DNA from 2 places in the Dechloromonas sp. A34 genome. Region 2 is predicted to be linked to the other one. Evidence: predicted binding sites of a transcription regulator. Region 2 holds the regulator's gene; the other holds the start of a gene.
The links. The regulator FNR, encoded in region 2, switches genes on or off when oxygen is low (the NO sensors DNR and NnrR bind a similar motif). The targets are predictions, from matches to a motif close to TTGANCTAGNTCAA.
Positions count from the first base shown of each region.

Region 1: a site for FNR is predicted at 9,344-9,357, ahead of NQE15_RS12485 (DUF2249 domain-containing protein). Genes of this name have one in related genera too.

Region 1 covers NZ_CP102486.1:2,499,911-2,514,479, reverse strand. The annotation lists gene NQE15_RS12520 (histone deacetylase) at 1-830, shown strand, start outside; gene NQE15_RS12515 (ATP-binding protein) at 936-3,665, shown strand; gene NQE15_RS12510 (NAD(P)H-hydrate dehydratase) at 3,730-5,229, shown strand; gene nadC (carboxylating nicotinate-nucleotide diphosphorylase) at 5,314-6,177, shown strand; gene NQE15_RS12500 (hypothetical protein) at 6,248-6,385, shown strand; gene thrC (threonine synthase) at 6,422-7,849, opposite strand; gene NQE15_RS12490 (hypothetical protein) at 7,882-9,006, opposite strand; gene NQE15_RS12485 (DUF2249 domain-containing protein) at 9,007-9,273, opposite strand; gene NQE15_RS12480 (hypothetical protein) at 9,488-9,727, shown strand; gene NQE15_RS12475 (homoserine dehydrogenase) at 9,869-11,179, opposite strand; gene NQE15_RS12470 (pyridoxal phosphate-dependent aminotransferase) at 11,195-12,460, opposite strand; gene NQE15_RS12465 (Mth938-like domain-containing protein) at 12,621-12,956, shown strand; gene NQE15_RS12460 (mannose-1-phosphate guanylyltransferase/mannose-6-phosphate isomerase) at 12,957-14,396, opposite strand; gene NQE15_RS12455 (outer membrane lipoprotein-sorting protein) at 14,434-14,569, opposite strand, start outside.
Region 2 covers NZ_CP102486.1:1,857,995-1,872,563, forward strand. The annotation lists gene NQE15_RS09340 (TonB-dependent receptor family protein) at 1-169, shown strand, start outside; gene NQE15_RS09345 (porin) at 505-1,728, shown strand; gene NQE15_RS09350 (DUF302 domain-containing protein) at 1,873-2,274, shown strand; gene fnr (fumarate/nitrate reduction transcriptional regulator Fnr) at 2,287-3,030, opposite strand; gene hemN (oxygen-independent coproporphyrinogen III oxidase) at 3,116-4,519, shown strand; partial or broken gene NQE15_RS09365 (sulfite exporter TauE/SafE family protein) at 4,586-5,256, shown strand; gene NQE15_RS09370 (universal stress protein) at 5,270-5,695, shown strand; gene NQE15_RS09375 (heavy metal translocating P-type ATPase) at 5,740-7,863, shown strand; gene NQE15_RS09380 (putative bifunctional diguanylate cyclase/phosphodiesterase) at 7,911-9,638, shown strand; gene NQE15_RS09385 (heavy-metal-associated domain-containing protein) at 9,642-9,848, shown strand; gene selD (selenide, water dikinase SelD) at 9,880-10,926, shown strand; gene NQE15_RS09395 (hypothetical protein) at 11,035-11,400, opposite strand; gene NQE15_RS09400 (TonB-dependent receptor) at 11,381-13,408, shown strand; gene NQE15_RS09405 (Fe2+-dependent dioxygenase) at 13,466-14,149, shown strand; gene NQE15_RS09410 (alpha-hydroxy acid oxidase) at 14,149-14,569, shown strand, end outside.

The DNA of each region.
Region 1 (14,569 bases), 640 kb from region 2:
TCCGGCAGGCGCTGCTGGCCGGCGGCGAATTCGCCGCCGATGACTTCCATCTGCCGCACGCGGCGACCGACCAAGAACTGGCCCGCGCCCACGATCCCGACTACATCCGCCAGGTCGCCGCCGGCCAGCTCTCCGAAAAAGCTCAGAAGGCCATCGGCTTTCCGTGGAGTGAGGGGATGGTCGAACGCTCCCGCCGCTCCGCCGGCGCCACCATATGCGCCTGCCGGAATGCCCTGGTGGATGGCGTTTCGGCCAATCTTGCTGGTGGCACCCACCATGCCTTTCGCGATCGCGGCGAAGGCTTCTGCGTTTTCAACGACGCCGCCGTCGCCGCCCGCGCCATGCAGGCTGAAGGACGGGCCGAGCGGGTTCTGGTGATCGATTGCGACGTTCATCAGGGCAACGGCACAGCCAGCATCCTGGCCGGGGACGACAGCATCTTCACGTTCTCGATCCATGGCGCCCGCAATTTCCCGTTCGCCAAGGAACGAAGCGACCACGACATCGAATTGCCGGATGGCTGCGCCGACACCGCCTATCTGCTGCGCCTGGACGAAGGGCTCGACATCGCCTTCGACCTCGCACGTCCCGATCTGGTGATTTACCTGGCCGGCGCCGACCCCTACCGGGACGACCGCCTGGGCCGCCTCGGTCTCAGCATCGACGGCCTGGCCGAACGCGATCGCCGCGTCTTCAGCCGCTGTCAGGCGCACCGGACACCCGTCGCCATCGCCATGGCCGGGGGTTACGCCCGGAACATCGACGATACCGTGGCCATCCATGCCAACACCATCCGCTCGGCAAAATCGCTGTTGGACGTCATCCGCTGAACTGGCGGCGGTTGCCGGCAGACGGTGCACGGGCGACAATACGCCACCTGCCTCTTGCCATTGTCGCCATGACAACCGGGCTTTCGAGTCAGTCACGGGAAGACCATGAAGGCATCGCTCCGATTTTTCGACTGGCAATCACTGCGCACCCGGCTAACCATCGGGGTTCTGATCGTCAGTTTGGCCGTCTTGTGGGCCACGGCGCTGGCACTCAGCCAGTCCCTGCGTCGCGATATGGAAGCCACCATTTCGGCGCAGCAGTTTTCGACCGTTTCGCTGCTCGCCAAGGAAATTGACCGCTCCGTCCGCGAGCGGATGAGCATCGCCGAATCGATTGCCGGCAAACTTTCCCGTGAAATTTTACAAACGCCCGATGCTACGCAGGCCTATCTTGAGCAGCACGATGTCCCGCCCAGCATTTTCAACTGGGGCATCATCATCATCGATGCCTCCGGCCGCGCTATCGCCAGCATGCCCCAGCGACTCAACCGGCGCGGGGTTGATTTCAGCGCATACGTCGGCGTGCAGGAGACCCTGCGCCAGGGACGCAGCACGATCACCGATCCACTAGTCAGTCAACATAGCCAGCAACCCGTGGTCGGCATGCTGATACCGATTCACGCCCCGGAAGGAAAGGTGATCGGCGCGGTGATCGGTGTCACCAATCTGGCTGAACCCAATTTTTTCGATGAAATCAGCGCCGCCAAGTACGGCAATACCGGTGACTTTCTGGTGACAGCGCCAGTCACCCGGGTTTTTGTCGCCTCTTCCGACAAGCGCCGGGTCATGAAAGCCGGGCCACCGCCCGGCCTCAATCCGGTATACGACCGCTACATCGATGGTTACGAGGGCTCCGGCGTCGCCCGCAGTTCGCGCGGCGTCGTCGAGCTTTCCTCCAGCAAGCGCATCGCCTCCACCGGCTGGCTGATGCAGTCGGTCCTGCCAACCGACGAGGCTTTCGCCTCGATCCGCGCCATGCAGCGCCACCTGATCCTGATCTCGCTGGCCCTGAGCATCCTCGCCACATTGATCAGCTGGTGGTGGCTGCGCCGGCAACTGGCGCCCTTGACCGAGGCTGCCGCAATGATAGGCGAGATGCGCGATGGCACTATCCCGCGCCAGCCGCTACCAGTCCGGAAAATGGACGAAATCGGCCAGCTGACCACCGCCTTCAACGGCCTCCAGGACGCCATCGTCGCCGAAGAGGCCCGCGCCGCCGACCACGCCGCCAACACCCGCCTGCGCCGCATCGTCTCCTATATTCCCGGGGTTGTTTTTCAATACCGGCTGAATCCGGACGGTGATGGCAGCTTTCCCTTCACCAGCGACGCCATCTCGGATATCTATGGCGTAACGCCGGAGGAAATGGGAAAAAGCTCGGCGGCCATCCGGAAAATGGTGCATCCCGACGATACGCAACGCTTCTTCGAGTCGCTGCAAGCATCGGCCGAGACCTTGAGCCCGTGGCGCATAGAGTACCGGATCAATCACCCTGATGGCCGCCTCAAATGGCTGTTGGTCAATGCCGTCCCGGAACGGGGCAGCGACGACGGCATCATCTGGTACGGCTTCATTGCCGACATCACCGAGACCAAGGCCATGGAGGCCGAGTTGCGGCAAGCCCTGGCCGACCACAAGCGCAAGGATGAAGAGATCGAGCGCTATCGCGACCATCTGGAGCAACTGGTCCGCCAGCGCACGGCCGATCTCGAACTCGCCCGCGCCGAAGCCGAGCGCCTGGCCCGGATCAAAAGCGATTTCCTGGCCAATATGAGCCATGAAATCCGGACGCCGCTCAATGGAGTTCTCGGCATGGCCCATATTGGTCGGCGCTCGAGCGCCGAAGACAGCCGGGCCCATGAGGCATTCGACAAAATCATCAGTTCCGGCACCCTGCTACAGGGCATCATCAACGACATTCTCGACCTCTCGAAAATGGATGCCGGGATGTTGAAGATTGAATCGACCCGGGTCGATCTTCCCGCCATTCTCAACGAAATGCTGGAAATGATGCGCGAGCGGGCAAGCGGCAAGGCTATCCGACTCGAATTGCAGCTGGCAGAAAATCTCCCGCCAAGCTGCCAGAGCGACCCGCTACGCCTGCGCCAGATTCTGCTCAACCTGCTGTCCAACGCAGTTAAATTCACCGAATCCGGCAAAGTGGCGGTGGAGATGGCGCTCGATGAAAGCCAGAATCAGCTGGTGACACGCGTCAGCGACACCGGCATCGGCATCTCGGCCGAGCAAATCAAGACCATCTTCAATCCGTTCGAGCAGGGCGACAACTCGACGACCCGGAAATTCGGCGGAACCGGCCTCGGGTTGGCGATCACCGAACGCATCGTCCGATTGATGGGCGGTTCGATCAAGGTCGACAGCGTACTGGGCGCGGGGAGCACTTTCGAGGTCCGCCTGCCCTATCGCGCCAGCCTGAAGCTACAGGCCGGCACATCGAGCGCGCCGATCGATGTGCCCTCTCATGGCCAGAAGCCGCTGGCCGGCATCAAGGTGCTGATTGCCGAAGACAACGAGATCAATCAGGAAATCCTGCGCGAAAATCTCGACGAAGACGGTGCCAGCATTACCATGGCCAGCGATGGGCAACAGGCCGTGGACAACGTGCGCCAGAACCCACCTGGCTGCTTCGACATCGTCCTGATGGACATCCAGATGCCGGTCCTCAACGGCTATGACGCCGCCTCACAGATCTCCGCCCTTGCCCGGGGCTGCCGATCATCGGCCAGACGGCGCATGCCCTGCCAGAGGACCGGGAAAGCTGCCTGGCCAGTGGCATGGTCGATCACATTGCCAAACCGATTGATCCCGCCGCGCTGACGGCGCTGATCCTCAAGCACACCGCCGGCAAACGCCAACTCTCCCCGCTCTCTCTGGCCCCATGATGACCTCCCTCTATCTCAGCCCCAGCCTCCGCCTGATCGAAACTGGACACCGCCACGAGCCCCTGATGCAGCGGGCCGGCAGCGCCGCCGCCGCCTGGGCGTCCGAACTGGTCAGGCGCTGCAACCGGCCAATCCTGGTCCTGGCCGGCCCCGGTAACAATGGCGGCGATGCCTTCGAAGCGGCCCGCCTGCTGCGCGAGCTATTCTTCGATGTGCAGGTGTGCTTTGCCGGCGATCCGGCCAAATTGCCCAACGATGCCCGTGCCGCCCACCAGCGTTTTATCGATACCGGCGGCGTGACCATCGACGACATCCCAACGCAATACGGCTGGTCGCTGATCATCGACGGCCTGTTCGGAATTGGCCTGACCCGTGCCCCGGAAGGCATATATGCAAAATGGATCACCGCCACCAATACCCAGGCGGCTCGCGACCGCTGCCCCGTGCTCGCCCTGGACTGCCCCTCCGGGCTCAATGCGGATACCGGCAACTGCCCCGGCGTGACGATTCGTGCCAGCCACACGCTGACTTTCATCGCCGCCAAACCCGGTCTGCTAACCAACGATGGCCCTGACCATTGCGGCGATCTTCGCGTAGCCAAGCTCGATCTGCTCCCGGAAAATGAGCTCGCGCCGGATGGCCGCCAGCTCAGCCTGGCGGATTTTTCCGAACACCTCAAACCCCGGCGCCAGAATAGCCACAAGGGCAGTTACGGCGGCATCGGCATTCTCGGCGGAGCCCATTCAATGGTCGGGGCGGCATTTCTGGCCGGGCGCGCTGCCGTCAAGCTGGGCGCCGGCAAGGTATACGTCGGACTGATGGAGCACCAGCCCCCGGGCTTCGATCCCGTTCAGCCGGAACTGATGTTCCGCCGACCGCAGGCCCTGCTCCAGGCCGAACTCAGCGCCCTGGCCTGCGGCCCGGGGATGGGCATGTCGCTCGATGCCGGCGAGTTGCTGGAAACGGCGCTCGGCCTCGACCTGCCACTGGTCCTCGACGCCGACGCCCTCAATCTGGTCGCCAGCGAGGAGAGCCTGCAAACCGCTCTGGCCAGCCGGCGCACGCCGGCGATCCTGACGCCGCACCCAACCGAGGCAGCCCGCCTGCTCGAGTGCACGACCGCAGAAGTACAGGCCGACCGCATCGCCGCCGCTTACGAAATCGTCAGCCGTTACCACTGCCATGTGGCGCTGAAAGGCTGCGGAACGGTGGTTGCAACGATTGGCGGCGATTGGTGGATCAATCGTACCGGTAACCCGGGAATGGCGACGGCCGGTTCCGGCGATGTCCTGACCGGCATCGTCAGCGCCCTGCTCGGCCAGGGCTGGCCGGCCGAAAAGGCGATATTGTGCGGCGTGCATCTGCACGGGGCAGCGGCCGACCGACTGGTCGCCAACGGCCTCGGGCCGATCGGCCTGACCGCCAGCGAACTGATCGATGCCGCCCGCCAACAGTTGAACGAATGGGTTCGTTCAACTGCCAGCGTAGCACCCCGCTGACCGGAAATACCGCAAACAACCGACGGACACCGCTGCGTTCCAAACGTTACAATTCGCCCTCTCCGCTCGCCACCGAAATATCCCATGCCTATCGAATTTGACCTCCCGCTTGCTCCCGAAATCGCCCGCAATGTCGATGCCGCGTTGACCGAAGATCTTGGGGCCGGCGACCTCACGGCCAGCCTGGTTCCCGGCGAGCGTCAGGTAAAGGCCACCGTCATTTCCCGCGAAGCCGGTGTTCTGTGTGGCACGGCCTGGTTCGACGAATGCATCAGACGGCTCGACCCGCAGGCTACGGTTAGCTGGCAGGCCGCCGATGGCGACCGGATCACTCCCAACCAGTTGCTATGCACCATCGACGCCAACGGTCGCGCGTTGCTTTCGGCCGAACGCAGCGCCCTGAATTTCCTGCAACTGCTGTCCGCGGTTGCCAGCAAAGCCCGCATCTACGCCGACGAGATCGCCGGCACCGGAGCGCAAGTGGTCGATACCCGCAAGACCCTGCCCGGCCTGCGCCTGGCCCAGAAGTTTGCCGTGCGCTGCGGCGGCGGTGGCAATCATCGCCTGGCGCTGTGGGATGCCATTCTTATCAAGGAAAATCATATCCACGCGGCCGGCGGTATCGCCCCGGCCATGGCGGCGGCGAAAGCCGTTGCGGCCGCGGCCGGAGCACGCTGCAAGTTCATCCAGATCGAAGTCGAATCGCTGGATGAGTTGCAATCCGCTCTGGCCGCTGGCGCAACGATGATCCTGCTCGACAACTTCACGCTGGAAATGATGCGCCAGGCGGCGGCGATCAATGCCGGCCGCGCCGTACTCGAAGCTTCGGGCAACGTCAGCCTGGAAACCATTCGCGCCATTGCCGAGACCGGTGTAGACCGCATATCGGTCGGCGCGCTGACCAAGGACGTCAAGGCCCTCGACCTATCAATGCGCTTCGTCGGCTAGGATTTAGCGCAGGTTGTCGTCATAATTACAGCTGACAAGTCGAACAACGATTGTATCCAGGGGGTTCCGAATGCTGTTTGCGCTGTTTTACGTAGTCGCCATTGCCATTCTGGTGCTGCATTTCACGGGCTTCCTCGCCCGCCACAATCTTGAATGGATGGTGCTGGTGCTGGCGGTTGCAGTTTTCCCCGCCGTCATCTACCTGTAAGCGACCGGGCGGGGAAATCCCCGCCCTTCTTTCTTTTTAGACGCGCTCAGCCAGATAGCGTTTAACGGCCTCGACATCCGGGGCCATGACTTCCACCCGTTGCGGCAACTGCTCGATGCCGGCCAGATCAGCCGGGCGCACGGGCTCCTGGCCCAGGGCCTCACGGATGGTTTCTTCGAACTTGGCCGGCTGGGCGGTTTCCAGGACGATCATCGGAATGCCCGGCTGACGCTGCTCCAGGGCCACCTTGAGGCCATCCGCCGTATGGGTGTCGAGCATCACGTTGTAGCGCCCCTGGGCGAAACGGATGGTCTTGATGCGGTCGCTATGCGTACTCTTGCCCGAGACGAAGCCGAAGCCCGGCATCTTTGACCAGCAGGCCGTCGCACTCAGATCGAATGCCTGGCCCTTGTCGACCTTGCCCCACAGGTCGCGCACGACGACGGGGTCGCGGCCGACCAGATCGAAAATGAAGCGCTCGAAATTGGAGGCCTTGGAAATATCCATCGACGGGCTAGAGGTGATGCTCGTTTCCGCCGCGCTGCGCGGACGATAGACGCCGGTCCGGAAAAATTCGTCGAGCACGTCGTTTTCGTTGGTCGCCAGCACCAGGCGGGCGATCGGCAGGCCCATCTGACGGGCTATATGACCGGCACAGATATTGCCGAAATTGCCCGACGGCACGGCGAAGGCGACCTGTTCGTCGTTGTTCTTGGTGGCCAGGAAATAGCCCTGGAAGTAATAGACGATCTGCGCCGCGACCCGCGCCCAGTTGATCGAATTGACGGCGCCGATCTTGTACTTGGCCTTGAATTCGGCGTCGTTGGACACTGCCTTGACGATATCCTGGGCATCGTCGAACAGGCCGGTGACGGCGATGTTGAAGATATTCGGGTCTTGCAGCGAGTACATCTGGGCGCGCTGGAAGGCGCTCATCTTGCCGTCCGGCGAGAGCATGAAGACCTTGACGTTATGCTTGCCGCGCATGGCGTATTCGGCGGCCGAACCGGTGTCGCCCGAGGTGGCGCCGAGGATGTTGATCGACTCGCCGCGCTGGTCGAGCACGTATTCGAACAGATTGCCGAGCAATTGCATGGCCATGTCCTTGAAGGCCAGCGTCGGGCCGTTGGACAGTTCCTGGGTGTAGAGGCCGTCTTCGAGCTTGGTCAGCGGTGTGATCTGCGCCGCGTCGCCGCCATTGCGGGTATGGCAATAAACCTGGGCGGTATAAGTCTTGGCAACCAGCGCCTTTAGGTCGGCGGCCGGGATGTCAGTGATGAACTTGGAAAGGATGGCGTAGGCCAGATCGGCGTACGACAACTGGCGCCAAGCGTCGAGTTCGGCCCGGCTGATCTGCGGATAGCTTTCCGGCAGATAGAGACCACCATCCGGCGCCAAACCGCCGAGGAGGATGTCGCAGAAAGCCTGGGGCGCGGCGTTACCGCGAGTCGAGATATAGCGCATGGCGTAGCCCTGAAAAGCGAAAGAGCGCGATTTTACCGCGTCGACTGCGAGACGCGCACGGCTTGCAGCAGTCCGGTAAAAAAGAGCAGCATGCCGATGGCCAGCAGAACCCCGGCCAAGCTTTCGTTATCAGTGACCAGGGCCAGGGCGGCCATGAAAAACAATCCCGCCCGCCAGCGTCCGGTCGCTGCCAACTTTTGCCGCATCAGCGCCCGCGCCGGGATTTGCGGCCCTGGCCAGCGCCAGACGGGCAACAATTGGCTGAGCGCTCCGGTCACCAGTGGCAACAGGAAGCCGGCGCCCCAGGCGAGCAACGTCGGCTGTCCCGGTGCCAGGCCAGCACCGTGGGCCACCCCTGCGGCGAGCGTGAGCAACAGACCGGCCACCGCTACCAGCAGCGAGGCGCTGACGCCATCAGCTAGCAAGGTTCTGAAGCCGAACCGCCTAGCCCACTGCCCCACCAGGCCCAGCGCCGCCACCAGAACCAGCGCCGCGCCAGGTACCGCAAACGGCCAGATCACGGCCGTACCGGTCGCAATGACCAGCGCCCCGCCAGCCACCAGCCAGAGCCGACGATGCAGCCAGCCAACGGCCTCGGGATCGGGTTTACCGAGGGCCGTCGGCAACAGCACCGGCATTGTGCCGAGGGCGGCCAGACCAACCAGACCGATGGTATTCAGATGAAGATGAAAAAGCCGCAACAATTGCCAGTATTGCGGCCAGAAACCCATGAACAGGATAGCCAGCAGGGCCAGCATCAGACAGCCGAGTGCCGCGCCATACCAGCGCCAGCAGGGATGCGGCGACCCCAGGGTTGCCCGCACCCGGCCGGCAATCCAGTTGAGCAATAACGCCGCCAGAACCAGATCCATCGTCGCCGCTAGGTGCAGAACCCAGCGCGGGAGCAGCCCTTGCATGGCGAGAACGGCGCAAAGGCCTGCCAACTGGGCGGCAGGGGGCAATCTGGCGATCCAGCGACCGGGATCGCCCGTGCGGGTGAGCACCGGGACGAAATGACTCATCGCCGCAAAGATCAACGGCACGATGCCGACGGCAAAGGCCAGATGAGCCACGGCTGGCCGCGAACCAAACCCGCTCAGCGTCAGAACGACACTGGCCAGCAAGGAGAGAAGGGTCAGGCTCGCGGTGTAGAGCAATCAGCTGACGACGGTAAAGTCGATCACAATGGCTCCCGGCTCGCGCTGCTTGTATTCGATATTCAAGTGCGCTCCATAACGCTGCTGCAATTGTCCGAGCAGCGGCAGAGGATCGTGATCATTGCAGAAGCGCATGGTCTCGCCGGGCTGCAGGGCGTCAAGCGCGCCAAAGATGGCAGCATGACGGAAACGCTTGGCGATACCGCGCGCATCGAACGGATAAAGGGCTTCGGGGGTCGTATGGTTACAGGCATGGATGGCTTGCATATTAGCTCCTTGAATGGCTTGCCGGAATGGCAATTGCAGTCAATTGTGCCGGGCAGCCGAACCTATTTCCTTGATCCGGGTCGGAATAGTCATATGCGTTGTGTGGGAATTCACAAGATGGTCCTGTCGGTTTTTCACAGAAGCGCTATAACCCAAGAGAGGAGTTGCTTCTTTCGATAAATGTTGGCTTCCAGCTTCCGTGAAGGAGAGGGCGATGCTGCGCAAATTACTGAATGGTATTGGCTATCGCGGCATCGACGATGCTGTCGATTTCCTGATGTGCGGCCTCGGTACCCTGCCGCCACTATTGATGCTGAGTGGCTTCATGGTCGCCGGCGCGGTGTCGCTGATCACGATGCTGATCCTAGTTGCTGCAGTGGGAATGCATGCACCGCCGCCAGTTCCACCGGCGGATGCCACACTGGATAAACCAGACAAGGAAAGGCGTCCCTGAGCCGGTTCCACCAAGTCTGGCTGCATGAGATAGGAGCCGCACTGAAACGCCTCGGCCAGCTTTGCCGCCAGTTCTGCTGACTTCGCTTCGCCCCAAACAAAAACGGGAGCCGCTGGCTCCCGTTTGTTTTGCCGAAAAAGCTTATTGCAACTCTTCCAGGCGAATGCGCTTGACCTTGCCTTTTTGCGCGGCCAGTCCTTCGATCTTGGCGATCGCCGCATCTGCCGCACTTTCCTTGCAGACGTGGGTCAGGATGATGATGTCGGTTTCGCCCTCGCCTTCTTCCGGCTCGCGCTGCAGCATGGCATCGATCGAGATCGCCTGGTCAGCCAGAATACGGGTGACGTCGGCCAGCACGCCCGGCTTATCCGCGACCCGCAGGCGCAGGTAGTAACCGGTTTCGATTTCGCTCATCGGCAGAATCGGCAGGCTGGACATCGAATCGGGCTGGAAGGCCAGATGCGGCACGCGATGCTCGGGATCGGCGGTCGCCAGGCGGGTCACGTCGATGATGTCGGCGATCACTGCAGACGCCGTCGGTTCGGCACCGGCACCCTTGCCGTAGTAGAGCGTCGTGCCCACGGCATCGCCCTTGACGACGACAGCATTCATCGCGCCTTCGACATTGGCCAGCAGACGCTTGGCCGGAATCAGGGTCGGATGGACGCGGAGTTCGATGCCCGCGCTGCGCCGCTTGGCGATGCCGAGCAACTTGATGCGATAGCCGAGCTGTTCGGCGTACTTGATATCGGAAGCTTCCAGCTTGGTGACGCCTTCGATGTAGGCCTTGTCGAACTGGACCGGAATGCCGAAAGCGATCGAAGCGATCAGCGTCGCCTTGTGCGCGGCATCAACTCCCTCGATGTCGAAGGTCGGATCGGCCTCGGCATAGCCCAGACGCTGCGCTTCCTTCAGCACGGTGTCGAAGGACAGGCCCTTGTCGCGCATTTCGGAGAGGATGAAGTTGGTCGTGCCGTTGATGATGCCGGCCGCCCATTCGATGCGATTGGCGGAGAGGCCCTCGCGCAGCGCCTTGATGATGGGAATGCCGCCGGCCACCGCAGCTTCGAAGGCGACCATGACGCCCTTCTGCTGGGCGGCGGTAAAAATCTCGGTGCCATGCACGGCGAGCAGCGCCTTGTTTGCTGTCACCACGTGCTTGCCATTGGCAATCGACTGCAGCACGACTTCCTTGGCAACGCCGTAACCGCCGATCAGTTCGACGATGATGTCGATTTCCGGGTCGTTGACCAGTGAAAAAGCGTCGTCGGTGACGCGTGCTTCGCCGCCCGTAACCTGCTTGGCCAGCTCGACATTTTTGTCGGCCACGGCCGTGATGCGGATCGGACGGCCGGCACGGCGGGTAATTTCTTCCGCATTGCGCTTGAGAACAGTCCAGGTGCCGCCACCGACGGTGCCGATGCCGATCAGGCCAACATTGATAGGTTTCATTTTGGGATCTAGGAGTTAGTTATTGGAATCGAGCGAGCGTTTTGCCAGCAGCTCGTTGGTGCCGTGACGCTTGCGGTAATTTTCGAGGAAGCGGGCGATACGACCGATGGCTTCCTTGAGGTCGTCCTCATGAGGCAGGAAAACCAGACGGAAGTGGTCGGGATGCGGCCAGTTGAAGCCGGTGCCCTGGACCAGCAGCACCTTCTCCTCCTGCAGCAATTCGGAAATGAAGGCTTGGTCGTTCTTGATCGGATAGATCTTGGGATCGAGCTTCGGGAACATGTAAAGCGTCGCCTTCGGCTTGATGCAGCTGACGCCCGGAATAGCCGAAATCAGGTCGTAGGCGATATCGCGCTGGCGGCGCATCCGGCCACCGTCGGCGACCAGGTCGTCGATGCTCTGATAACCACCCAGGGCCGTCTGAATCCCGTGCTGACCCGGCGCGTTGGCGCACAGGCGCATCGAAGCCAGCATGTCGAGGCCTTCGATGTAATCCTTGGCATGACGCTTGTCGCCGGAAACCACCATCCAGCCGGCGCGATAGCCACAGGAGCGATAGTTCTTGGAGAGGCCGTTGAAGGTGATGGTCAGCACGTCGTCGGACAAGGCCGCGATCGAGGTGTGCTTCGCATCGTCGTACAGCACCTTGTCGTACACCTCGTCGGCATAGATGATCAGGTGATGCTGGCGGGCGATCTCGATGATCTCCTTCAGCAACTCGTCGGGATAAAGGGCACCGGTCGGGTTGTTCGGGTTGATGATGACGATGGCCCGGGTCTTTGGCGTGATCTTGCTGCGAATATCGTCCAGATCCGGATACCAGCCATTTTCCTCGTCGCACAGGTAGTGCCGGGGCGTCCCGCCGGAAAGGCTAATCCCCGCCGTCCATAACGGGTAATCCGGTGCAGGCACAAGCACTTCGTCGCCGGCATCGAGCAACGCGTTCATCGCCATCACGATCAGTTCGGACACCCCATTGCCGACGTAGATATCCTCCAGCGTCACGCCCTTGATCCCCTTTTCCTGGGTGTAGTGCATGATCGCCTTGCGCGCCGCGAAAATCCCCTTCGAATCTGTGTAGCCGGCCGCGTTGGGCAGGTTGCGGATGATGTCCTGCTGGATCTCCTCGGGCGAGTCGAAGCCGAACGCGGCCAGATTGCCGATGTTCAGCTTGATGATCTTGTGGCCCTCTTCCTCCATCTGCTTGGCCTTCTGCAGCACAGGGCCGCGGATGTCGTAGCAGACGTTGGCGAGTTTGGCTGATTTCTTGACTTGTTTCATGAACAGTGTCCGTCGGGCCCGCATCCTGCCGCCATCAGCCGGACTACGATGCCCCAAAAGGTATAATCCTACTTTATCGCATGGTGCACCGCAATTTTGGCGGGCTTTTCGGGACTTCAGCTCAGTGAAACTTCATCTCTCCAATACTGCCGGACTCAATATGTTCACTGCCTACGGCGATGACTACGTAGCGGTCAATAATGAAAAATACGAGAAGAACCTGATCCTTCTGCCCGAGTCGATCATTCCCGAATGGTCGACTGCAACGGTGTCCACCCTCACCGCAACGGATATGCAGAAACTGCTCGAACTGGGTACCGAAATAGTCCTGCTCGGCACCGGCAGCCGCCTGCGTTTCCCGGCCGGCACCCTGCTCCGGCCCTTCGCCCCGGCCGGCATCGGCCTCGAGGTCATGGACCTGCGCGCCGCCTGCCGCACCTACAACATCCTCGCCGCCGAGGGCCGCAAGGTGGCGGCCGCCCTGCTCTTCGACTGATCAGCTGCGCCCGTAGGTGTCCTCGAAGCGGACGATATCGTCCTCGCCGAGGTAACTACCGGACTGCACTTCGATCATTTCGAGCGGCACAATGCCTGGGTTTTCCAGGCGATGCTTGACGCCGAGCGGAATATAGGTGGATTGGTTTTCCGTGACCAGAAACACCTCGTCCCCCTTGGTCACCCGCGCCGTACCACTGACCACGATCCAGTGCTCGGCCCGGTGATGGTGCATCTGCAAGGACAATGAGGCACCCGGCTTGACCCCGATGCGCTTGACCTGGAAACGCTCACCGGAATCGACGCCGTCGTACCAGCCCCATGGCCGATAGACCTTGCGATGCCACTGCGCCAGCGAACGTTTGTCAGCTTTCAGGCGATCGACAATCTTTTTCACATCCTGAGTGGCGTCGTGGTGCGCGACCAGCACTGCATCGTCGGTTTCGACCACCACCAGATTGCTCACCCCAACACAGGCCACCAGGCGGCCCTCGGAAATCGCCAGCGTATTGTGGCAACCTTCGAGCAGCACGTCGCCACGCGACGCATTGCCCGCCTCGCTCTTCGGTAACACTTTCCACAGAGCATCCCAGGCGCCTACATCCGACCAACCGGCCGACAATGGAATGACGGCGCTTTCCGGCAAACCGGCCTGCCCCGTAGTCAAGCGCTCCATCACGGCATAATCGATCGAGTCGGATGGACATTTTTCAAACATCACACGGTCGACACGGACAAACTCTCCGTCTTCGCCCCCCCCTCGCAACGCCGCCCTGCACGCATCCAGAATATCCGGCCGACACAACTGAAGCGCATTCAACCAGGTTGAAGCGCGCATCACAAACAGACCGCTGTTCCACAGAAAATCGCCTGAATCCAGGTAGGCTTGTGCCACTTCACGGTTTGGCTTCTCGACAAAACGGGCCAACTTGAATGCACCGCTACCATCGGCCAGTGGAACGCCCTGCTTGATGTAGCCGTAACCCGTCTCAGGGCAATCCGGCGTAATGCCAAAGGTCACCGCCAGCCCCGTTTCGGCCAGTGCAACCGCCTTGACGACCGTATCCCGGAACACAGCCCCGTCAAGAATCACATGATCCGCCGGCATCACCACCAATACGCAGTCGTCGTCTTGCTGCTGCGCCCAGAGTGCGGCTAGCGTCAGCGCAGGCGCCGTGTTGCGGCCAAAGGGTTCAAGCAAGGTCTTGCCTTGCTTGCCGAGTAAGCGCATCTGTTCAGCCACGACAAAGCGATGGTCTTCATTGCAAACGAGAAGCGGCTCCCCGAGCCCGGCAATACCATCCAGGCGAGCGACTGTTGCCTGCAACATCGACTGTTCACCGACCAGCGGCAAGAGCTGTTTGGGATATTTTTCGCGGGAAAGCGGCCACAAACGGGTTCCCGAACCACCGGATAGGACAACTGGCAGAATCTTGGTCATAGGCAATATCAAACTATTAAAAAGCGCCACAGTAAGGTTAGTCGAGCTTCTTAAGATAATCCTTAGTAAATATCTTGTCAGGTAATTCACGCAATTTCATCTCGCTGTACTCCAGTACAGATGTTTCACCACTGCGTAGGGCATCTTCCATCACGAGACGGGTTGGCCTTAGC
Region 2 (14,569 bases):
CGAACGCAGTTTCGGAGCACTGACGCTGCGCGGCTTCGCCCGTCTCGACAATGTCTTCGACCGCCAGTATGTCGGTTCGGTGATCGTCGGCGACGGCAACGGCCGCTTCTACGAATCGGCCCCGGGACGCAACTGGCTGGCCGGGATCAGCGCGAAGTACGCCTTCTGAGACCTTCCTTTCGTACTATCCGAAAGCCCGGTTCGCCGGGCTTTTTTTCGTCGACTGTTCGTTTTTTGCTGTTGTGTTTTGGCTCAGCGGCGCAGCAATTGTCCAGAAAATGAACGACTTGGCGAGCAATGGCGGCTCGTACGGGGGCTTGGTCAATCTCCCGGAAAGCCCGGCCGCTATTGGGTTTTCAAGCAAATTTCCGAAATTGGCAGGTGGCTGGCACGCGCTTCGCAAACCATAGGCATCCATGTCGCCCCAGCGGTGACAGCGGGGGAAGCCGGCCGGGGTGCTACCTGGCTGGCAGGGGTTACTCACAAAATATCTGGAGACATTTCATGCAGAATTTCTCGTCCGTCCGTCCTTTGGTTCTCGCTTTGCTCGCTCTGGGCAGCACCGCCAGCCATGCCGTCAGTTTTACCCAGAACGATGTTACGCTCGACATCAACGGCACCATCAACGGCTTCTACGTCAATCGTGAATCCAAGAGCACCAATCGGGCGACCGGCGCCTCGACGACCACCAACAACAGTGCGCTGACCAATGGTCTGCTGCCGGGCTGGATCAATTTCGTCGCCACCACCCAGGCCAATGGCCAGGACATCAAGGCGCACTTCAGCTTCGCGCCGGGCATCAACAGCAATTCCGAAGTCATTGGTCTGTCGAACAACGCCGCCGCCGGCGGCACCGGCCAGGGTAGCCCGTTCAGCCAGATCGATACGCGCAACGTCTACTTCCAGTTCGGCAACAACAGCTGGGGTACCCTGAAGTTCGGCCGCGACATCGGTCTGTTCGGCCGCGATGTCATCCTCTCCGACATGACCCTGATCGGCGTCGGTGGCACCAGCAACGCCGGCATCCCGTACAACACCACTTTCGGCATGATCGGCCACGGCTACATGTACACCGGCTTCCAGCCGCAGATCACCTACTCGACCCCGACCCTGGGCGGCTTCCAGGCATCGGTCGGCATCTTCCAGCCGAGCCGCTTTGCCGGTGACGAAACCAAGGCTCCGGGCTTCCAGGGTGTTGCCACCTACGACTGGAAGGGGCAGTCCACCAATGTGAAGGTTTGGACCGGCGCTGTCAGCCAGAGCACGAGTTGCTCGGTCAGCCCCTGTGCTACCCAGTCCTACACTGCCAACGGCTTCGAACTTGGCGCCAAGGCCGGCTTCGGCAACTTCGAGGCGGTGGCCTACGCTTTCACCGGTAGCGGCCTCGGTTTGTCCACAGTTGGTGCCCAATTCTTCGGTGGCAGCAACGGGGCCGGCAACAAGACCGATTCCGATGGTTATTTTCTGCAAGGCACCTATAAGTTCGGCGCCACCAAGGTCGGTCTGAACTTCGGCGAAAACAAGGACAAGAACGGTTTTGCACTGACCGGTGCCAGCCCGCTGAACAGTATCAAGAACCAGGCTTACACGCTGGGGGTCTATCATTCGCTGAACAAATACATCACGCTGGTCGGCGAATTCAATGATGAGAAGATCACCAATGCGGCTGATACCAATGTCGATTTCAAGAACCGGACGATTTCCGCTGGCGGCATCATCTTCTTCTGATTCATTCTGTATTTCCAAGCGTCAGATGTTTTCCTCGCATCTGTTCAGGGGGCTCCTCGGAGCCCCTTTTTTCTTGAACTGCTGCGCTGGCTGCTTGCGGCGCTGGCCTTCTGTCTGATTCCCGGCGTCTTTGCCGCCGAGGATGTGGTCAGTCAGGTGGTGGTCGGCAGTGATTACCAGTCGACCCGCGAGGCGCTCGTCGAGGCCATCGAGGCCGAGGGGCTGGTGGTCAGCGCGGTCATTCCCTTCAATGGCATGCTGGCCCGCACGGCCGGCGATCTGGCGCGGGCGGCGAGCCCTTTTGCCAATGCCGAAATCGTCCAGTTTTGCAGCGCGGCGTTGGCCTGGCAGTTGCTGGAAGAGGAGGCGGCGCAGATTGCCCTGTGCCCGCTGGCGATCAGCGTCTTTACGACGGTAGCCGAGCCGGGCCGGGTGGTGCTGGCCTATCGCACGCCGGGGCAGGGCACGGCGGGGCGAATCAAGGCGGAAAATCTGCTGCGGCGGCTGGTTGCGCGCAGCGCCGAACTGGCGCGCCTGCGCTGGTAAGGAATCGACCGCTCAGGCGCGGTGATTCATCAGGGCTTTAAGCCCATTCACATTCAGGATCCGGATGTGCTTTTGCTGGACGGCGATGTAGCCTTCTTCCTGGAATTTCGAGAAGGCGCGCGACACGGTTTCCAGCTTGAGGCCGAGATAACTGCCAATTTCCTCGCGCGTCATGCGCAGGTAGAACTCGGCATGCGAAAAGCCGCGCGCCGTGAAGCGCTGCGACAAATTCAGCAGGAAGGCAGCGAGCCGCTCCTCGGCGCGCATCGTGCCGAGCAGCATCATCACGCCGTGGTCACGAACGATCTCGCGGCTCATCACCTTGTGGAAATGATGCTGCAGATTGTGGATCTCGCGCGACAGACTTTCCAGACGGGAGAAGGGAATCGAGCAGATTTCGCTGTCTTCGAGGGCGATCGCGTTACAAGTGTGGTGCTCGGTGCTGATGCCGTCGAGGCCAAGCAGTTCGCCGGCCATCTGGAATCCGGTTACCTGATCGCGGCCGTCTTCGAGCAGCACGTCGGTCTTGAAGAAACCGCTGCGAATCGCGTAGATGGCATCGAACGGCTCGCCGGCCCGGTACAGGTGATCGCCGCGCTTTATGCGGCGACGGGTGGAAACCAGATCGTCGAGACGCTCCAGTTCTTCCAGTGTCAGCCCGAAGGGCAAGCAGAGTTCGCGCAGGTTACAATTTGAACAGGCTGTCTTGATTACGGACAGCGTGATATCTTGATTCAGCGGGGTTATTTGAGGCATTGGCAACCTGAGTTCGCTTGATCCATGTCAACCACAAAATCGCGCCTACCGAACATAATCCATCCACCTTCTGGCGGCATGTCCAATGAATTTCGCAACTGAAAACCTCGTCTTCGATCCACAGATCATTCGCCGCTTCGATGTGAACGGCCCACGCTACACGTCATATCCGACGGCTGACCGCTTTGTCGAAGCTTTCGACTCGGACGCTGCCAAGCTCTGGCTGGGCAAACGCAATATCGGCGGCATCAGTCGACCTCTGTCATTATACTTCCACATCCCCTTCTGTAACACCATCTGCTATTACTGTGCCTGTAACAAGATCATCACCAAGGATCACGGACGCAGCGCCAAGTACTTGAAATACCTGGCAAAAGAGCTCGATTTGCAGAGCGCCAGCCTCGAAGGCAGGGATGGCGAACATGAGGTGATTCAGCTGCATTGGGGCGGCGGCACGCCGACCTTCCTGTCGCACGACGAGATGCGCTTGTTGATGGGCGAGACGAGGAAGCACTTCAAATTGCTCGACGGCGGCGAGTACTCGATCGAAGTTGATCCGCGCAAGGTTGATTACGAAACGGTCGCCCTGCTCGGCGAACTCGGCTTCAACCGGATGAGCATCGGGGTCCAGGATTTCGACGAGCGCGTCCAGGTTGCGGTCAACCGCGTGCAGAGCGAGGAAGAAACCTACAACGTGGTCAAGGCGGCGCGGGCCAACGGGTTCAAGTCGATTTCGGTCGATCTGATCTACGGCCTGCCGCACCAGTCGGTGATGGGCTTCAACCGCACGCTGGAACGCGTGCTGGCGATGGACCCGGAACGCCTGTCGATCTACAACTACGCGCATATGCCCAGCTTGTTCAAGCCGCAGCGCCGGATCGCCGAACCCGATCTGCCGTCGGCCGATACCAAGTTGCAGATTCTGGCGCTGGCCATCAAGAAACTGACCGAAGCCGGTTACGTCTTCATCGGCATGGATCACTTTGCCAAGCCCGATGACGAACTGGCCGTTGCCCAGCGTCAGGGCCGCCTGCACCGCAATTTCCAGGGCTATTCGACCTACGCCGACTGCGACATGCTGTCCTTCGGCATTTCGTCGATCAGCAAGGTCGGGCCGACTTACAGCCAGAACGTCAAGACGCTAGACGAATACTACGACCGGCTGGACGCCCAGATGCTGCCGGTCTTCCGCGGCATCGAGCTGACTGCCGACGACATCCTGCGGCGTTCGATCATCCAGGCCCTGATGTGCCATTTCGAGCTTTCCATCGAAAGTATCGAGAGTTCCCATCTGATTGATTTCCATCAATATTTTGCGGCCGAGTTGGAAGACATGAAGGAAATGGAGCGTGCCGGCCTGCTCAAGATCGAGCCGGAATGGATCACGGTCCTGCCACCGGGACGCATGCTGGTGCGTATCATCTCCATGGTTTTCGACCGCTATCTGCGGGCCGATCGTCAGCGCACGCGTTACTCGAAGGTAATTTGACGGGGAGGGTGGGTGAGAGGCTGGGGTTAAAATCCCGCCCTCCCTGCCGCCCTTTCTTTCCCCCCTGTGCCTGACTCCGGCTTTCTCGCCCTCTTTCTCGTTGGTTTGCTTGGTGGCACCCACTGCGTCGGCATGTGCGGCGGCATCGTCGGTGCCTTGTCGCTCGGCGCGCCGGCACGCTGGTCCATGCTGCTCTCCTACAACAGCGGCCGCATCCTTTCCTACGGCGTAGCCGGGGCGATTGCCGGAGCACTCGGCGCGGCCAGCATGGGCCTCGAAGGCCAGGTTCCGGTCCGCCTGATCCTCTTTTTTCTCGCCAACCTGATGCTCGTCGCGCTTGGGCTTTACCTGCTCGGCATGACGCGTACGCTGGCCTTTACCGAGCGAGCCGGGCAGCATCTGTGGCGCGTGATCCAGCCGCTGACCAAACGCTTCCTGCCGGTGCGGACGGTGGTTCAGGCATTTCCGCTCGGCCTGCTGTGGGGTTGGCTGCCCTGCGGGCTGGTATACAGTGCGCTGGCCAGTTCGCTGACCGCCGGATCCTCCGGCGCGGTGCGCTGATGATGCTGGCCTTTGGTTTGGGCACCTTGCCAAATCTTTTGTTGGCGGGCATCTTGTTTGCCAGGTTGAACGAATTCGTGCGCCGTCCCGCGGTGCGCATGTTTTCCGGCCTGCTGGTGCTCGGTTTCGGTCTTTATGGCCTGTTCGGATTGATGCGCCTGCTCGGCTGGATTTAGGACGGGAGAGACGATGAAGATTTTATTGCCGGTCGATGGTTCAGACTGCGCCCTGCGCGCCGTCGATCATCTGATTGCCCATAGCGCCTGGTTTCGCGAGGTGCCGGAGATTCACCTGCTGCACGTTCATGCGCCGATCCCGATCGGCCGCGTGCAAGCACACATCGGCAAGGAAACGCTGCAGGCGTACTACCTTGAAGAAGGCCAGGAGCAGTTGAGCGCGGCGCAAGCCCGGCTCGATGCCTCCGGCCACTTTCACACAACGCACATCCATGTCGGTCAGCCGGCCGAGGTCATTGCCAAGATCGCCGGCGAACTCAAGTGCGACCTGATCGTCATGGGTAGCCATGGGCGGAGCGGGGTGGCCGGGCTGGTCATGGGCTCGGTGGCCAGTCGCGTGCTCCATCTCGCCAGCTGCCCGGTGCTGCTGGTCAAGTGAGCGAAGCCGAAGCCAGCCGGGTCGTCGAGTTTGCAATCGGCGGCATGACCTGCGCGGCCTGCTCGGCGCGCCTGGAAAAGGTGCTCAACCGGCAGCCGGGCATGCAGGCCAACGTCAATCTGGCGGCTGAACGCGCCCGGATCCGCCTGGTCGGTACGGCAGATGAGGCGGCGGTGATCGCGGCGGTAGCCAAGGCCGGCTTTTCGGCGGAACGGGTCGATAGTGGGACGCGCGAACGCGAAAAAGCCGAGAAGCTGATTGCCTACCGCCAGGAGTCGCGCCGTTTCTGGATTGCCGTGGCGCTCAGCCTGCCGCTGGTTGGCCAGATGCTGTTCATGTTCGGCGAGCATGGCCAGCACAACGAACTGCCGCGCTGGCTGCAGTTGGCCTTGGCGACACCGGTCCAGTTCTGGATCGGCTGGCGCTTCTACGATGGCGCCTTCAAGGCGCTGCGCGGCGGCGGTGCCAACATGGACGTGCTGGTGGCGCTGGGTACTAGCATGGCCTGGGGCTTTTCGACCGTGGTCACGGTGTTCGGCCTCGACCAGTATGTCTATTTCGAGGGCGGGGCGGCGGTCATCACCCTGGTACTGCTCGGCAAGCTGCTCGAAGCACGGGCCAAGGCGCGGACTTCAGAAGCGATCGAATCGCTGATCCGCCTGCAGCCCAAAACTGCGCGCGTCGAGCGCGACGGGCAATGGATCGAAATGCCGGTCGAGGCGCTGATGCCGGGCGACATCTTCCTGGTCCGGCCGGGCGAGAGCGTGCCGGTCGATGGCGAAGTCATCGACGGCGCTTCGAACATCAACGAGGCGATGTTGACCGGCGAAAGCATGCCAGTTGGCAAGGCAGCCGGCGACCCGGTCTTCGCCGCCACCACCAACGGCCAGGGAGCGTTGCGCTGTACGGCGACCGGGGTCGGCGAACATACGCTGCTTGCCGGCATCATCCGGCTGGTCGGCGAGGCCCAGGGCTCCAAGGCACCGGTGCAGCGGCTGGCCGACCGGATTTCGGCGATTTTCGTGCCGGTGGTTTGCGCCATTGCCCTCGTCACTTTTGCCGGCTGGTGGTGGTATTCCGGCCTATTTGCCGAAGCGCTGGTCAATGCCGTGGCCGTGCTGGTCATCGCTTGTCCGTGCGCGCTCGGGCTGGCGACGCCGACGGCGATCATGGTCGGTACCGGGCAGGGGGCGCGGGCCGGCATCCTGGTGCGCAATGCCGAGGCGCTCGAACGGGCCGAACGGATCACCGTCCTGGCCCTGGACAAGACCGGGACGCTGACCTGCGGCAAGCCGCAAGTGACCGATCTGGTGCCGCTTGCCGCCAGCCGCGACGATGCCTTGCGCCTGGCAGCCGCGCTCGAACAGAATTCGGAACACCCGCTGGCACGGGCCATTCTGGCCGAGGCGGCAGCTCTTGAACTGCCCACCGTGCAGAACTTCCGGGCGCAGCCCGGGCACGGCGTCGAGGGCGAGATCGAAGGGCGAGCGCTGCGGCTCGGCTCGCCGGCCTGGCTCGGCCTGGCTGACGACCCGACGGTGCGCGGCCTGCAGCAGGCCGGCAAGACGGTGATCGGGCTGGCCGAGGCGGATCGGGTGCTGGCCCTGATCGCCATCGCCGATGCCCTGCGCCCGACCTCGCAGGCCGCGGTGGCGCGCCTGCGCGAGATGGGCATCCGGGTCGTCATGCTGACCGGCGACAATGCCGCTACGGCGGCGGCGATCGCGGCGGAGGCCGGGATCGACGAATTCCGGGCCGACATCCTGCCCGGCGACAAGGCGGCGGTGATTGCCGAACTGAAGAACGGGGGCGGGCTGGTCGCCATGGTCGGTGACGGCATCAACGATGCGCCGGCGCTGGCCGCGGCCGATGTCAGCTTCGCAATCGGCGCCGGTTCCGATGTCGCGATCGAGGCGGCCGACCTCACGTTGATCCGCAGCGACCTGCTCGGGGTGGCCGATGCCATCGACCTCTCGGCCAGAACCTTGGGCAAGATCCGGCAAAATCTTTTCTTTGCCTTCATTTACAATGTGATCGGAATCCCGCTCGCCGCCTTGGGTTTGCTCAATCCGGTGGTGGCTGGGGCAGCGATGGCGATGAGTTCGGTTTCGGTGGTCTCCAACTCCTTGTTGCTGAAACGTTGGCGCCCCGTGGTGCCGGCGGTCTGAGATAAGGGCATGAGGGCAGGATGACCGCAGGGCTTGGAGGGGCATGTTTGGAACAGGCAGATTCCGGTGGTTCGGCGTCCACGGGTGCGGCGGCGTTGTCGGAAAACGAAGCGCAGTTCCGGGCGACGATGGATGCCGCGCAGGTCGGCATTTTTGTCCTGCAGGGCCACCTGTTCAAGTATGTGAACCCCTGCCTGCTCGGTTTGCTGGGTTATCGGGCGGATGAGTTGGTCAACCACAAGGGGCCGCTCGATCTGTTTCCCGCTGAGCAGCACGGCTTCCTGTTGCAACAGATGGATGCACGCACCGCAGGTATCGGCGGCACCTCCTATGAAATGACGGTCGTCCGCAAGGATGGCGGGCTGCTGCCGGTCAGGATACTCGGCGCTCCTTCGGTTTTCGCCGGCCGGCCGGCTTCGGTGGGTACGGTGGTCGATCTGTCGGCGCAGAAACTCGCCGAGTTGAAAATCCGCGAACTCGCCGATTTCGATGCGCTGACCGGGTTGCCCAACCGCCGCCTGCTGCACGACCGCTTGACGCAATTACTGGCCGTTGCCGAACGCGATCAATCAGCATTCGCCCTGATGTTTCTCGATCTCGACCATTTCAAGCGGATCAACGATTCGCTCGGCCACAGTCTCGGCGACGAGTTGCTTTGCGCCGTCTCCCGGCGCCTGTCGGGCGCTGTCCGCAAAGTTGATACGCTGGCCCGCCTCGGTGGCGACGAATTCATCCTCGCCATGCCCGGCATCAATGCCGCGGCGGCTGCCGATGTCGCCCGCCGGTTGCTTGAAGAGTGCAACGCGCCCTTCCTGGTCGCCGGGCACGAACTGACCGTAACACCCTCGGTCGGGATCAGTGTCTGCCCGCAGGATGGCAGGGATATCGATTCGCTGCTCAAGAATGCCGATGCCGCGATGTACAAGGCCAAGGAACTGGGGCGCAACACCTTCCAGTTCTACGCCGCGGAAATGAATACGGCGACGCTCGAACGCCTGATGATGGAGAGCAACCTGCGGCGGGCGCTGAAGAATCAGGAGTTCGTGCTCCACTACCAGCCGCTGGTCAGCCTGCAAAGCGGCCTGATTGTCGGCGTCGAGGCTCTGATCCGCTGGCAGCATCCGGATCTCGGCATGATCATGCCGGACCGTTTCATCCATGTCGCCGAAGATACCGGCCTGATCAATCCACTCGGCGACTGGGTGCTCGGCGAGGCCTGCCGGCAAGCCCAGGCCTGGAACGACGCCGGCCTGCCGCCGACCTGCATGGCGGTCAATGTTGCACCGGTGCAATTCAGGCAGGCCGGTTTCATCGAGGCGGTGGCCGGGGCGCTCGCCGCCTCACGCCTCGACGCCGGCCTTCTCGAACTGGAACTGACCGAACGCACTGTGATGCACGATGCCGACATTAGTATCGGCACGCTGGCTGCATTGCACCGCATGGGGGTGGAACTGTCGCTCGACGATTTTGGCACGGGTTATTCCTCGCTGGCCTATCTGAAACGTTTCCCGGTCGGTAAACTGAAGATCGATCGCTCCTTTGTACGCGATCTGGTGCTTGACGCCGACGACCAGGCGATTGCCTCGACCATCGTCAGCATGGGACGCAACCTGCGCCTGACCGTTCTCGCCGAAGGGGTCGAAACAGCCGAGCAACTGCTCCTGCTACGCAACATGGATTGCGACATGGCACAGGGTTTTCTTTTCAGCCGGGCCGTACCGCCCGATCAGATGGCGGAACTGCTGCGCACGCAGCCGTTCATGACCAAGGAGTAAATCATGGAAAACACGGTAATCAAGGTCGGTGGCATGAGTTGCCAGGGCTGCGTCAAGAATATCACCGGCGTCCTGACCAGCATGGCCGGCGTCGCCTCGGCCGAAGTGTCGCTCGAGGCGGGCGAGGCGAAAGTGGCGTTCGATGCCCAGGCGGTGAGCCGCGAGGCGCTGCTCGGCGCGATCGAGGATGCCGGCTTCGACGCCGAATAAGATCAACAATAAATCAACAAAGAGAACAGTCGTGGCCGAAGAAAAAATCAGATTGACCCAGCTTTCCCATGGTGGCGGATGCGGTTGCAAGATTGCGCCGGCCGTCCTCCAGAAAATCCTGGCCGGCTCGACGCCAGGCATCATCCCGCCGCAACTGCTGGTCGGCATCGAGACCAGCGACGATGCCGCGGTCTATCAGATCAATGCCCAGCAGGCGATCGTCGCGACGACGGATTTCTTCATGCCGATCGTCGACGACCCCTTCGATTTCGGGCGGATTGCGGCCACCAACGCCATTTCCGACGTCTATGCCATGGGCGGCACGCCGCTCTTTGCGCTGGCTCTGGTCGGCATGCCGGTCAATGTGCTGCCCCTGGAAACCATCGGCAAGATTCTTTCCGGCGGCGAGGCCGTCTGCCGGGCGGCCGGGATACCGATCGCCGGCGGCCACACCATCGATTCGGTGGAACCGATCTACGGTCTGGTCGCCATCGGCCTGGTCAATCCGGCGCACCTCAAGCGCAACTCGGGGGCCCGGCCCGGCGACAAGCTGATCCTTGGCAAGCAGCTCGGGGTCGGCGTGTACAGCGCCGCCCTGAAAAAGGACAAGCTGCACGACAGCGATTACGAGGCGATGATCGCCAGCACCACCCAACTCAATACGCCGGGGCCGGTCCTCGCCTGTCTCGACGGCGTACATGCGATAACCGACGTCACCGGCTTTGGTCTGCTCGGCCATCTGCTGGAGGTCTGCAAGGGCAGCCAGGTCAGGGCCAGCGTGCGCTTTGGCGATGTTCCGCTGCTCGCCCGGGCCCGGGAATTCACCGAAGCTGCCTACGTCACCGGCGCCTCGGCGCGGAACTGGGAGAGCTACGGCGAGAGCGTCAATCTGGCGCTCGAGTCTGCCGACATGGCGAAAACCCTGCTCACCGACCCGCAAACCTCGGGCGGCCTGCTCGTTTCCTGCGCCCCGGATAGCGTGACCGAAGTGCTCTCGGTCTTCCTGCAGCAAGGCTTCTCGCATGTTTCGGTTATCGGCGAGATCGGCGAGGGCGAACCGGGTATCGACGTCGTCTGATTCTTTGACGGCGATCCGGTCGGACCGGATCGCCGATTCTTGACCCAGGTCAATTTTAAAGTTGTTTCCGTTTTGTAAATGCGATATATTCGCATTTAGATTTACGGACTAGCCAGCCAAGAATTTGCCGCCAGCCACGTCCTCAAGATAAGCGTTTGAGGCAGCCTGTGGTGATTTTCCGGCAGGTTCTTCGGTCGCCGCTTCGGCGCCCGACAGCTGCCCGAACGCCATGTTCGGCAAGCCAGCCTTTATGCCAGCCAGCCACCCCAACTGACTCGCTAAAGGAACGCTTGTGAAAAAGAGCAAAAAACCGGAGTTGAACGCCCAGTCGCCTTCAACTTCGTTGATCTCGGAGGCTGTTGCGCCGCGGCGCAGCCCATTGTTGCCGCTGGGGGCGGCGGTAGTCGTTGGCTTGCTCGGCGCAAGCGACGGCGTCTTCGCCGAAGAGCAGACCTTGCCGGCCGTCACCGTCAAGGCCAATGCCGAACAGCAAGACGGCGTGCGCGCCACCAAGACCCGCGTCGGCAAGGTCGTGCAGGATCCGCACGACGTGCCGCAGGCGATCACCACGATCACCCGTTCGCTGATGGAAGAGCAGGAAGCCAACTCGCTGCGCGAAGCGCTGCGCAATGTCTCCGGCCTCTCGTTCAATGCCGCCGAGGGCGGCCGTTCCGGCGACAACATGATGCTGCGCGGTTTCTATACCTTCGGCGACATGTACCTCGACGGCATCCGCGATACCGCCCAGTACAACCGCGAAGTCTTCAATCTGGAGCAGGTCGATGTCCTGCGCGGCTCGGCCGCCATGCTTTTCGGGCGCGGCCAGGCCGGCGGCGTGATCAACCAGGTCAGCAAGACGCCGATGCTCTACGGCATCAACAAGATTTCAGCCGGCGTTGGCAGCGACGGTTTTGTCGAGACCAAGGCCGACCTCAATCAGCGGATCGGCGAAACCACGGCCATCCGGCTCAACCTGATGAACCGCGACGAGGACAGTTCGCGTTCCAATCCGGTCAGCGGCACGACGCCGGAAATTCACCGCCATGGGGTTGCACCGAGCATCGCCTTCGGCCTCGGCACCAATCACGAAATCACGCTGAGCCATCTGTGGCTGCAAACCAATGACCGGCCGGATTACGGTGTGCCCTTCAATGCCACGGCCAAAAAGCCGGAGAGTCGTTTTGGCGAGTCGGGCGCTTACTGGGGTGTCAGCGGCAACTTCGATGAAAGCGAGACCAATGTCACGACCCTGAGCTATCTGTTCAAGATCGCCCCGGATACCCAGTGGCGTACGGTGGTCCGCGCCGCCAATTACCGGCGTTCCTATTGGGCCGTCGCCCCTCAGGGCGGCACCGGCTCGCCGACCGCCAACAGCCTGGCCAGCCAGGCCAAGACCCGCGAATTCGATACCGACAACTTCGTCGTGCAGAGCGATTTCAATACGGCATTCACGTTGTTGGGCATGAAAAACGAACTGGTCACCGGCGTCGAGTACCTGAAGGAAGGCTCCAAGCGCTGGGCCTTGCAGAATCTCGGTACGGCAAACAATCCGCTCTACAAATCCGGGCATTACACGGCGGCGGCACCGAATACCTATAGCGGCGACACCTACAGCGCCTACGCTCAGGATACGGTGGAATTCATTCCCGACTGGAAACTGACGCTCGGCTTGCGCCGTGACGAAATGCGCTCCGAGTACCAGGCGCCGGCCGGGGCGGGTGCCACCTCCTTTCGTGGCGATTTCGGCGAAAACAGCTTCCGCACCGGCCTCTCCTGGCAGCCGACGGCGGCCCAGCACTACTACGTGGGCTGGAGCGATTCCTTCAGCCCGACGGCCGATCTCTACCAGCTCTCGGGCAGCCAGTTCCCGGCCGAGCGCTCCAAGGTCAGCGAAGTCGGTGCCAAGTGGTTGCTGCTCGACGGCAACCTGGCCTTGCGCACGGCGCTCTACCACGCGGTCAAGGACTGGGAGCGCAACAACGACCTGGAATCGACTTCCTCGATCCTGACCAAAAAACGCGAGTCGAACGGTATCGAGTTCGAACTGGCTGGTCGGGTGACCGATAACTGGGAGGTCTTCAGCGGCCTGTCGCTGATCGACGCCGAGATCAACGAGGTCGCGCCGGGTAACGGCAATCCCAACTTCGTCGGCAAGATGCCGCGCAACACGCCGAAGCAGACCTTCAACCTGTGGACCACCTACCAGTTGCCGCTCGGCTTCAAGGTCGGTGGCGGCATGGAGTACAAGAGCAAGCGCTACGGCGGGGCACCGACCGGCACGGCGGCGTTCAACCCGAACTGGGTGCCGTCCTACACGCGCTGGGATGCCATGGTCGCCTACGAGCAACCGAAATACACGGTCAAGATCAACGTCCAGAACCTGTTCGACAAGCTGTACTACGACGCGATCTACGACAACGGCGGCTTCACCTATGTCGGCCAGCCGCGCCGCTTCATCGTGAGCACGGAATTCAAGTTCTAGGCTCGTTACCCGATCCCCTCGGTTCGCTGACCGAGGGGGTTTCCGCTTGAGGAAGCCATGCTGATTACCATCGACGATGTACTGACTCCAAGCGAGCTCGCTACGGCGCGCGAGCTGCTGTCCCGCTCGAACTGGTCCAGTGGGCAGATTACGGCCGGCCGGCAGGCGGCCCAGGCCAAGAACAACGAGCAACTGGCCGAGAACGCCGAGCATCTGCCGGCTTTGCGCCGCCTGGTGCTGACCGCGCTGAACCGCAATGCCACCTTCTTCACGGCGGCGCTGCCCCTGAAAATCCTGCCGCCTTTCTTCAACCGCTACGTCGGCGACAGCAATTACTATGGCTTTCACACCGACAACGCCATGCGCCAGATGCCGGACGGCAGCAGCTATGTACGGGCCGATGTATCGGCGACGCTGTTCTTCTCCGACCCGGACGAATACGAAGGCGGCCTGCTGACCATCGAGGACACCTTTGGCAAGCATGGGGTCAAGCTCAAGGCCGGCAGCATGGTGGTCTATCCCTCGACCTCGATCCACGAAGTGGCGCCGGTGACCAGCGGCGAGCGCATCGCCTGCTTCATGTTCATGCAGAGCATGGTGCGCGACCCCGGCCAGCGCAGGCTGCTCTACGACATGGACATGGCGCTGCTCGACCTGCGCGAGACGCAGGGCGACACCGATCCCGTGGTGCGCCTGACCGGCTGCTACCACAACCTGCTGCGCCGCTGGGCCGACAGCTGATGTTCCAGGCGCCGCTGCTCGACGGCATTCCGCGCGACATCGCGGCGGTGGCCGATTACGCGGCCTACGCCCGCCGCCGGCTCGACGACAACGCCTGGGCCTACCTCGACGGCGCCGCCGCCGACGAGCTGACGCGCGGCTGGAACCGCCGGGCTTTCGACAGTCTCGCGCTGCTGCCGCGGGTCATGGCCGACGTCGCCGGCGGCCATTGCCGGACGACGCTGTTCGGCCGCGAACTGCCCTGTCCGATCCTGTTGGCGCCGGTCGCCTGGCAGAAGCTTTTCCATCCCGACGGCGAACTGGCCACCGCCTACGTCGCCGCGGCGCTCGGCGTCGGCATGGTGCTCAGCACGCTGGCCAGCTGCAGCATCGAGGAAGTCGCCGCGGCGGCCGGGCAGGGCGGCGACGGGCCGCGCTGGT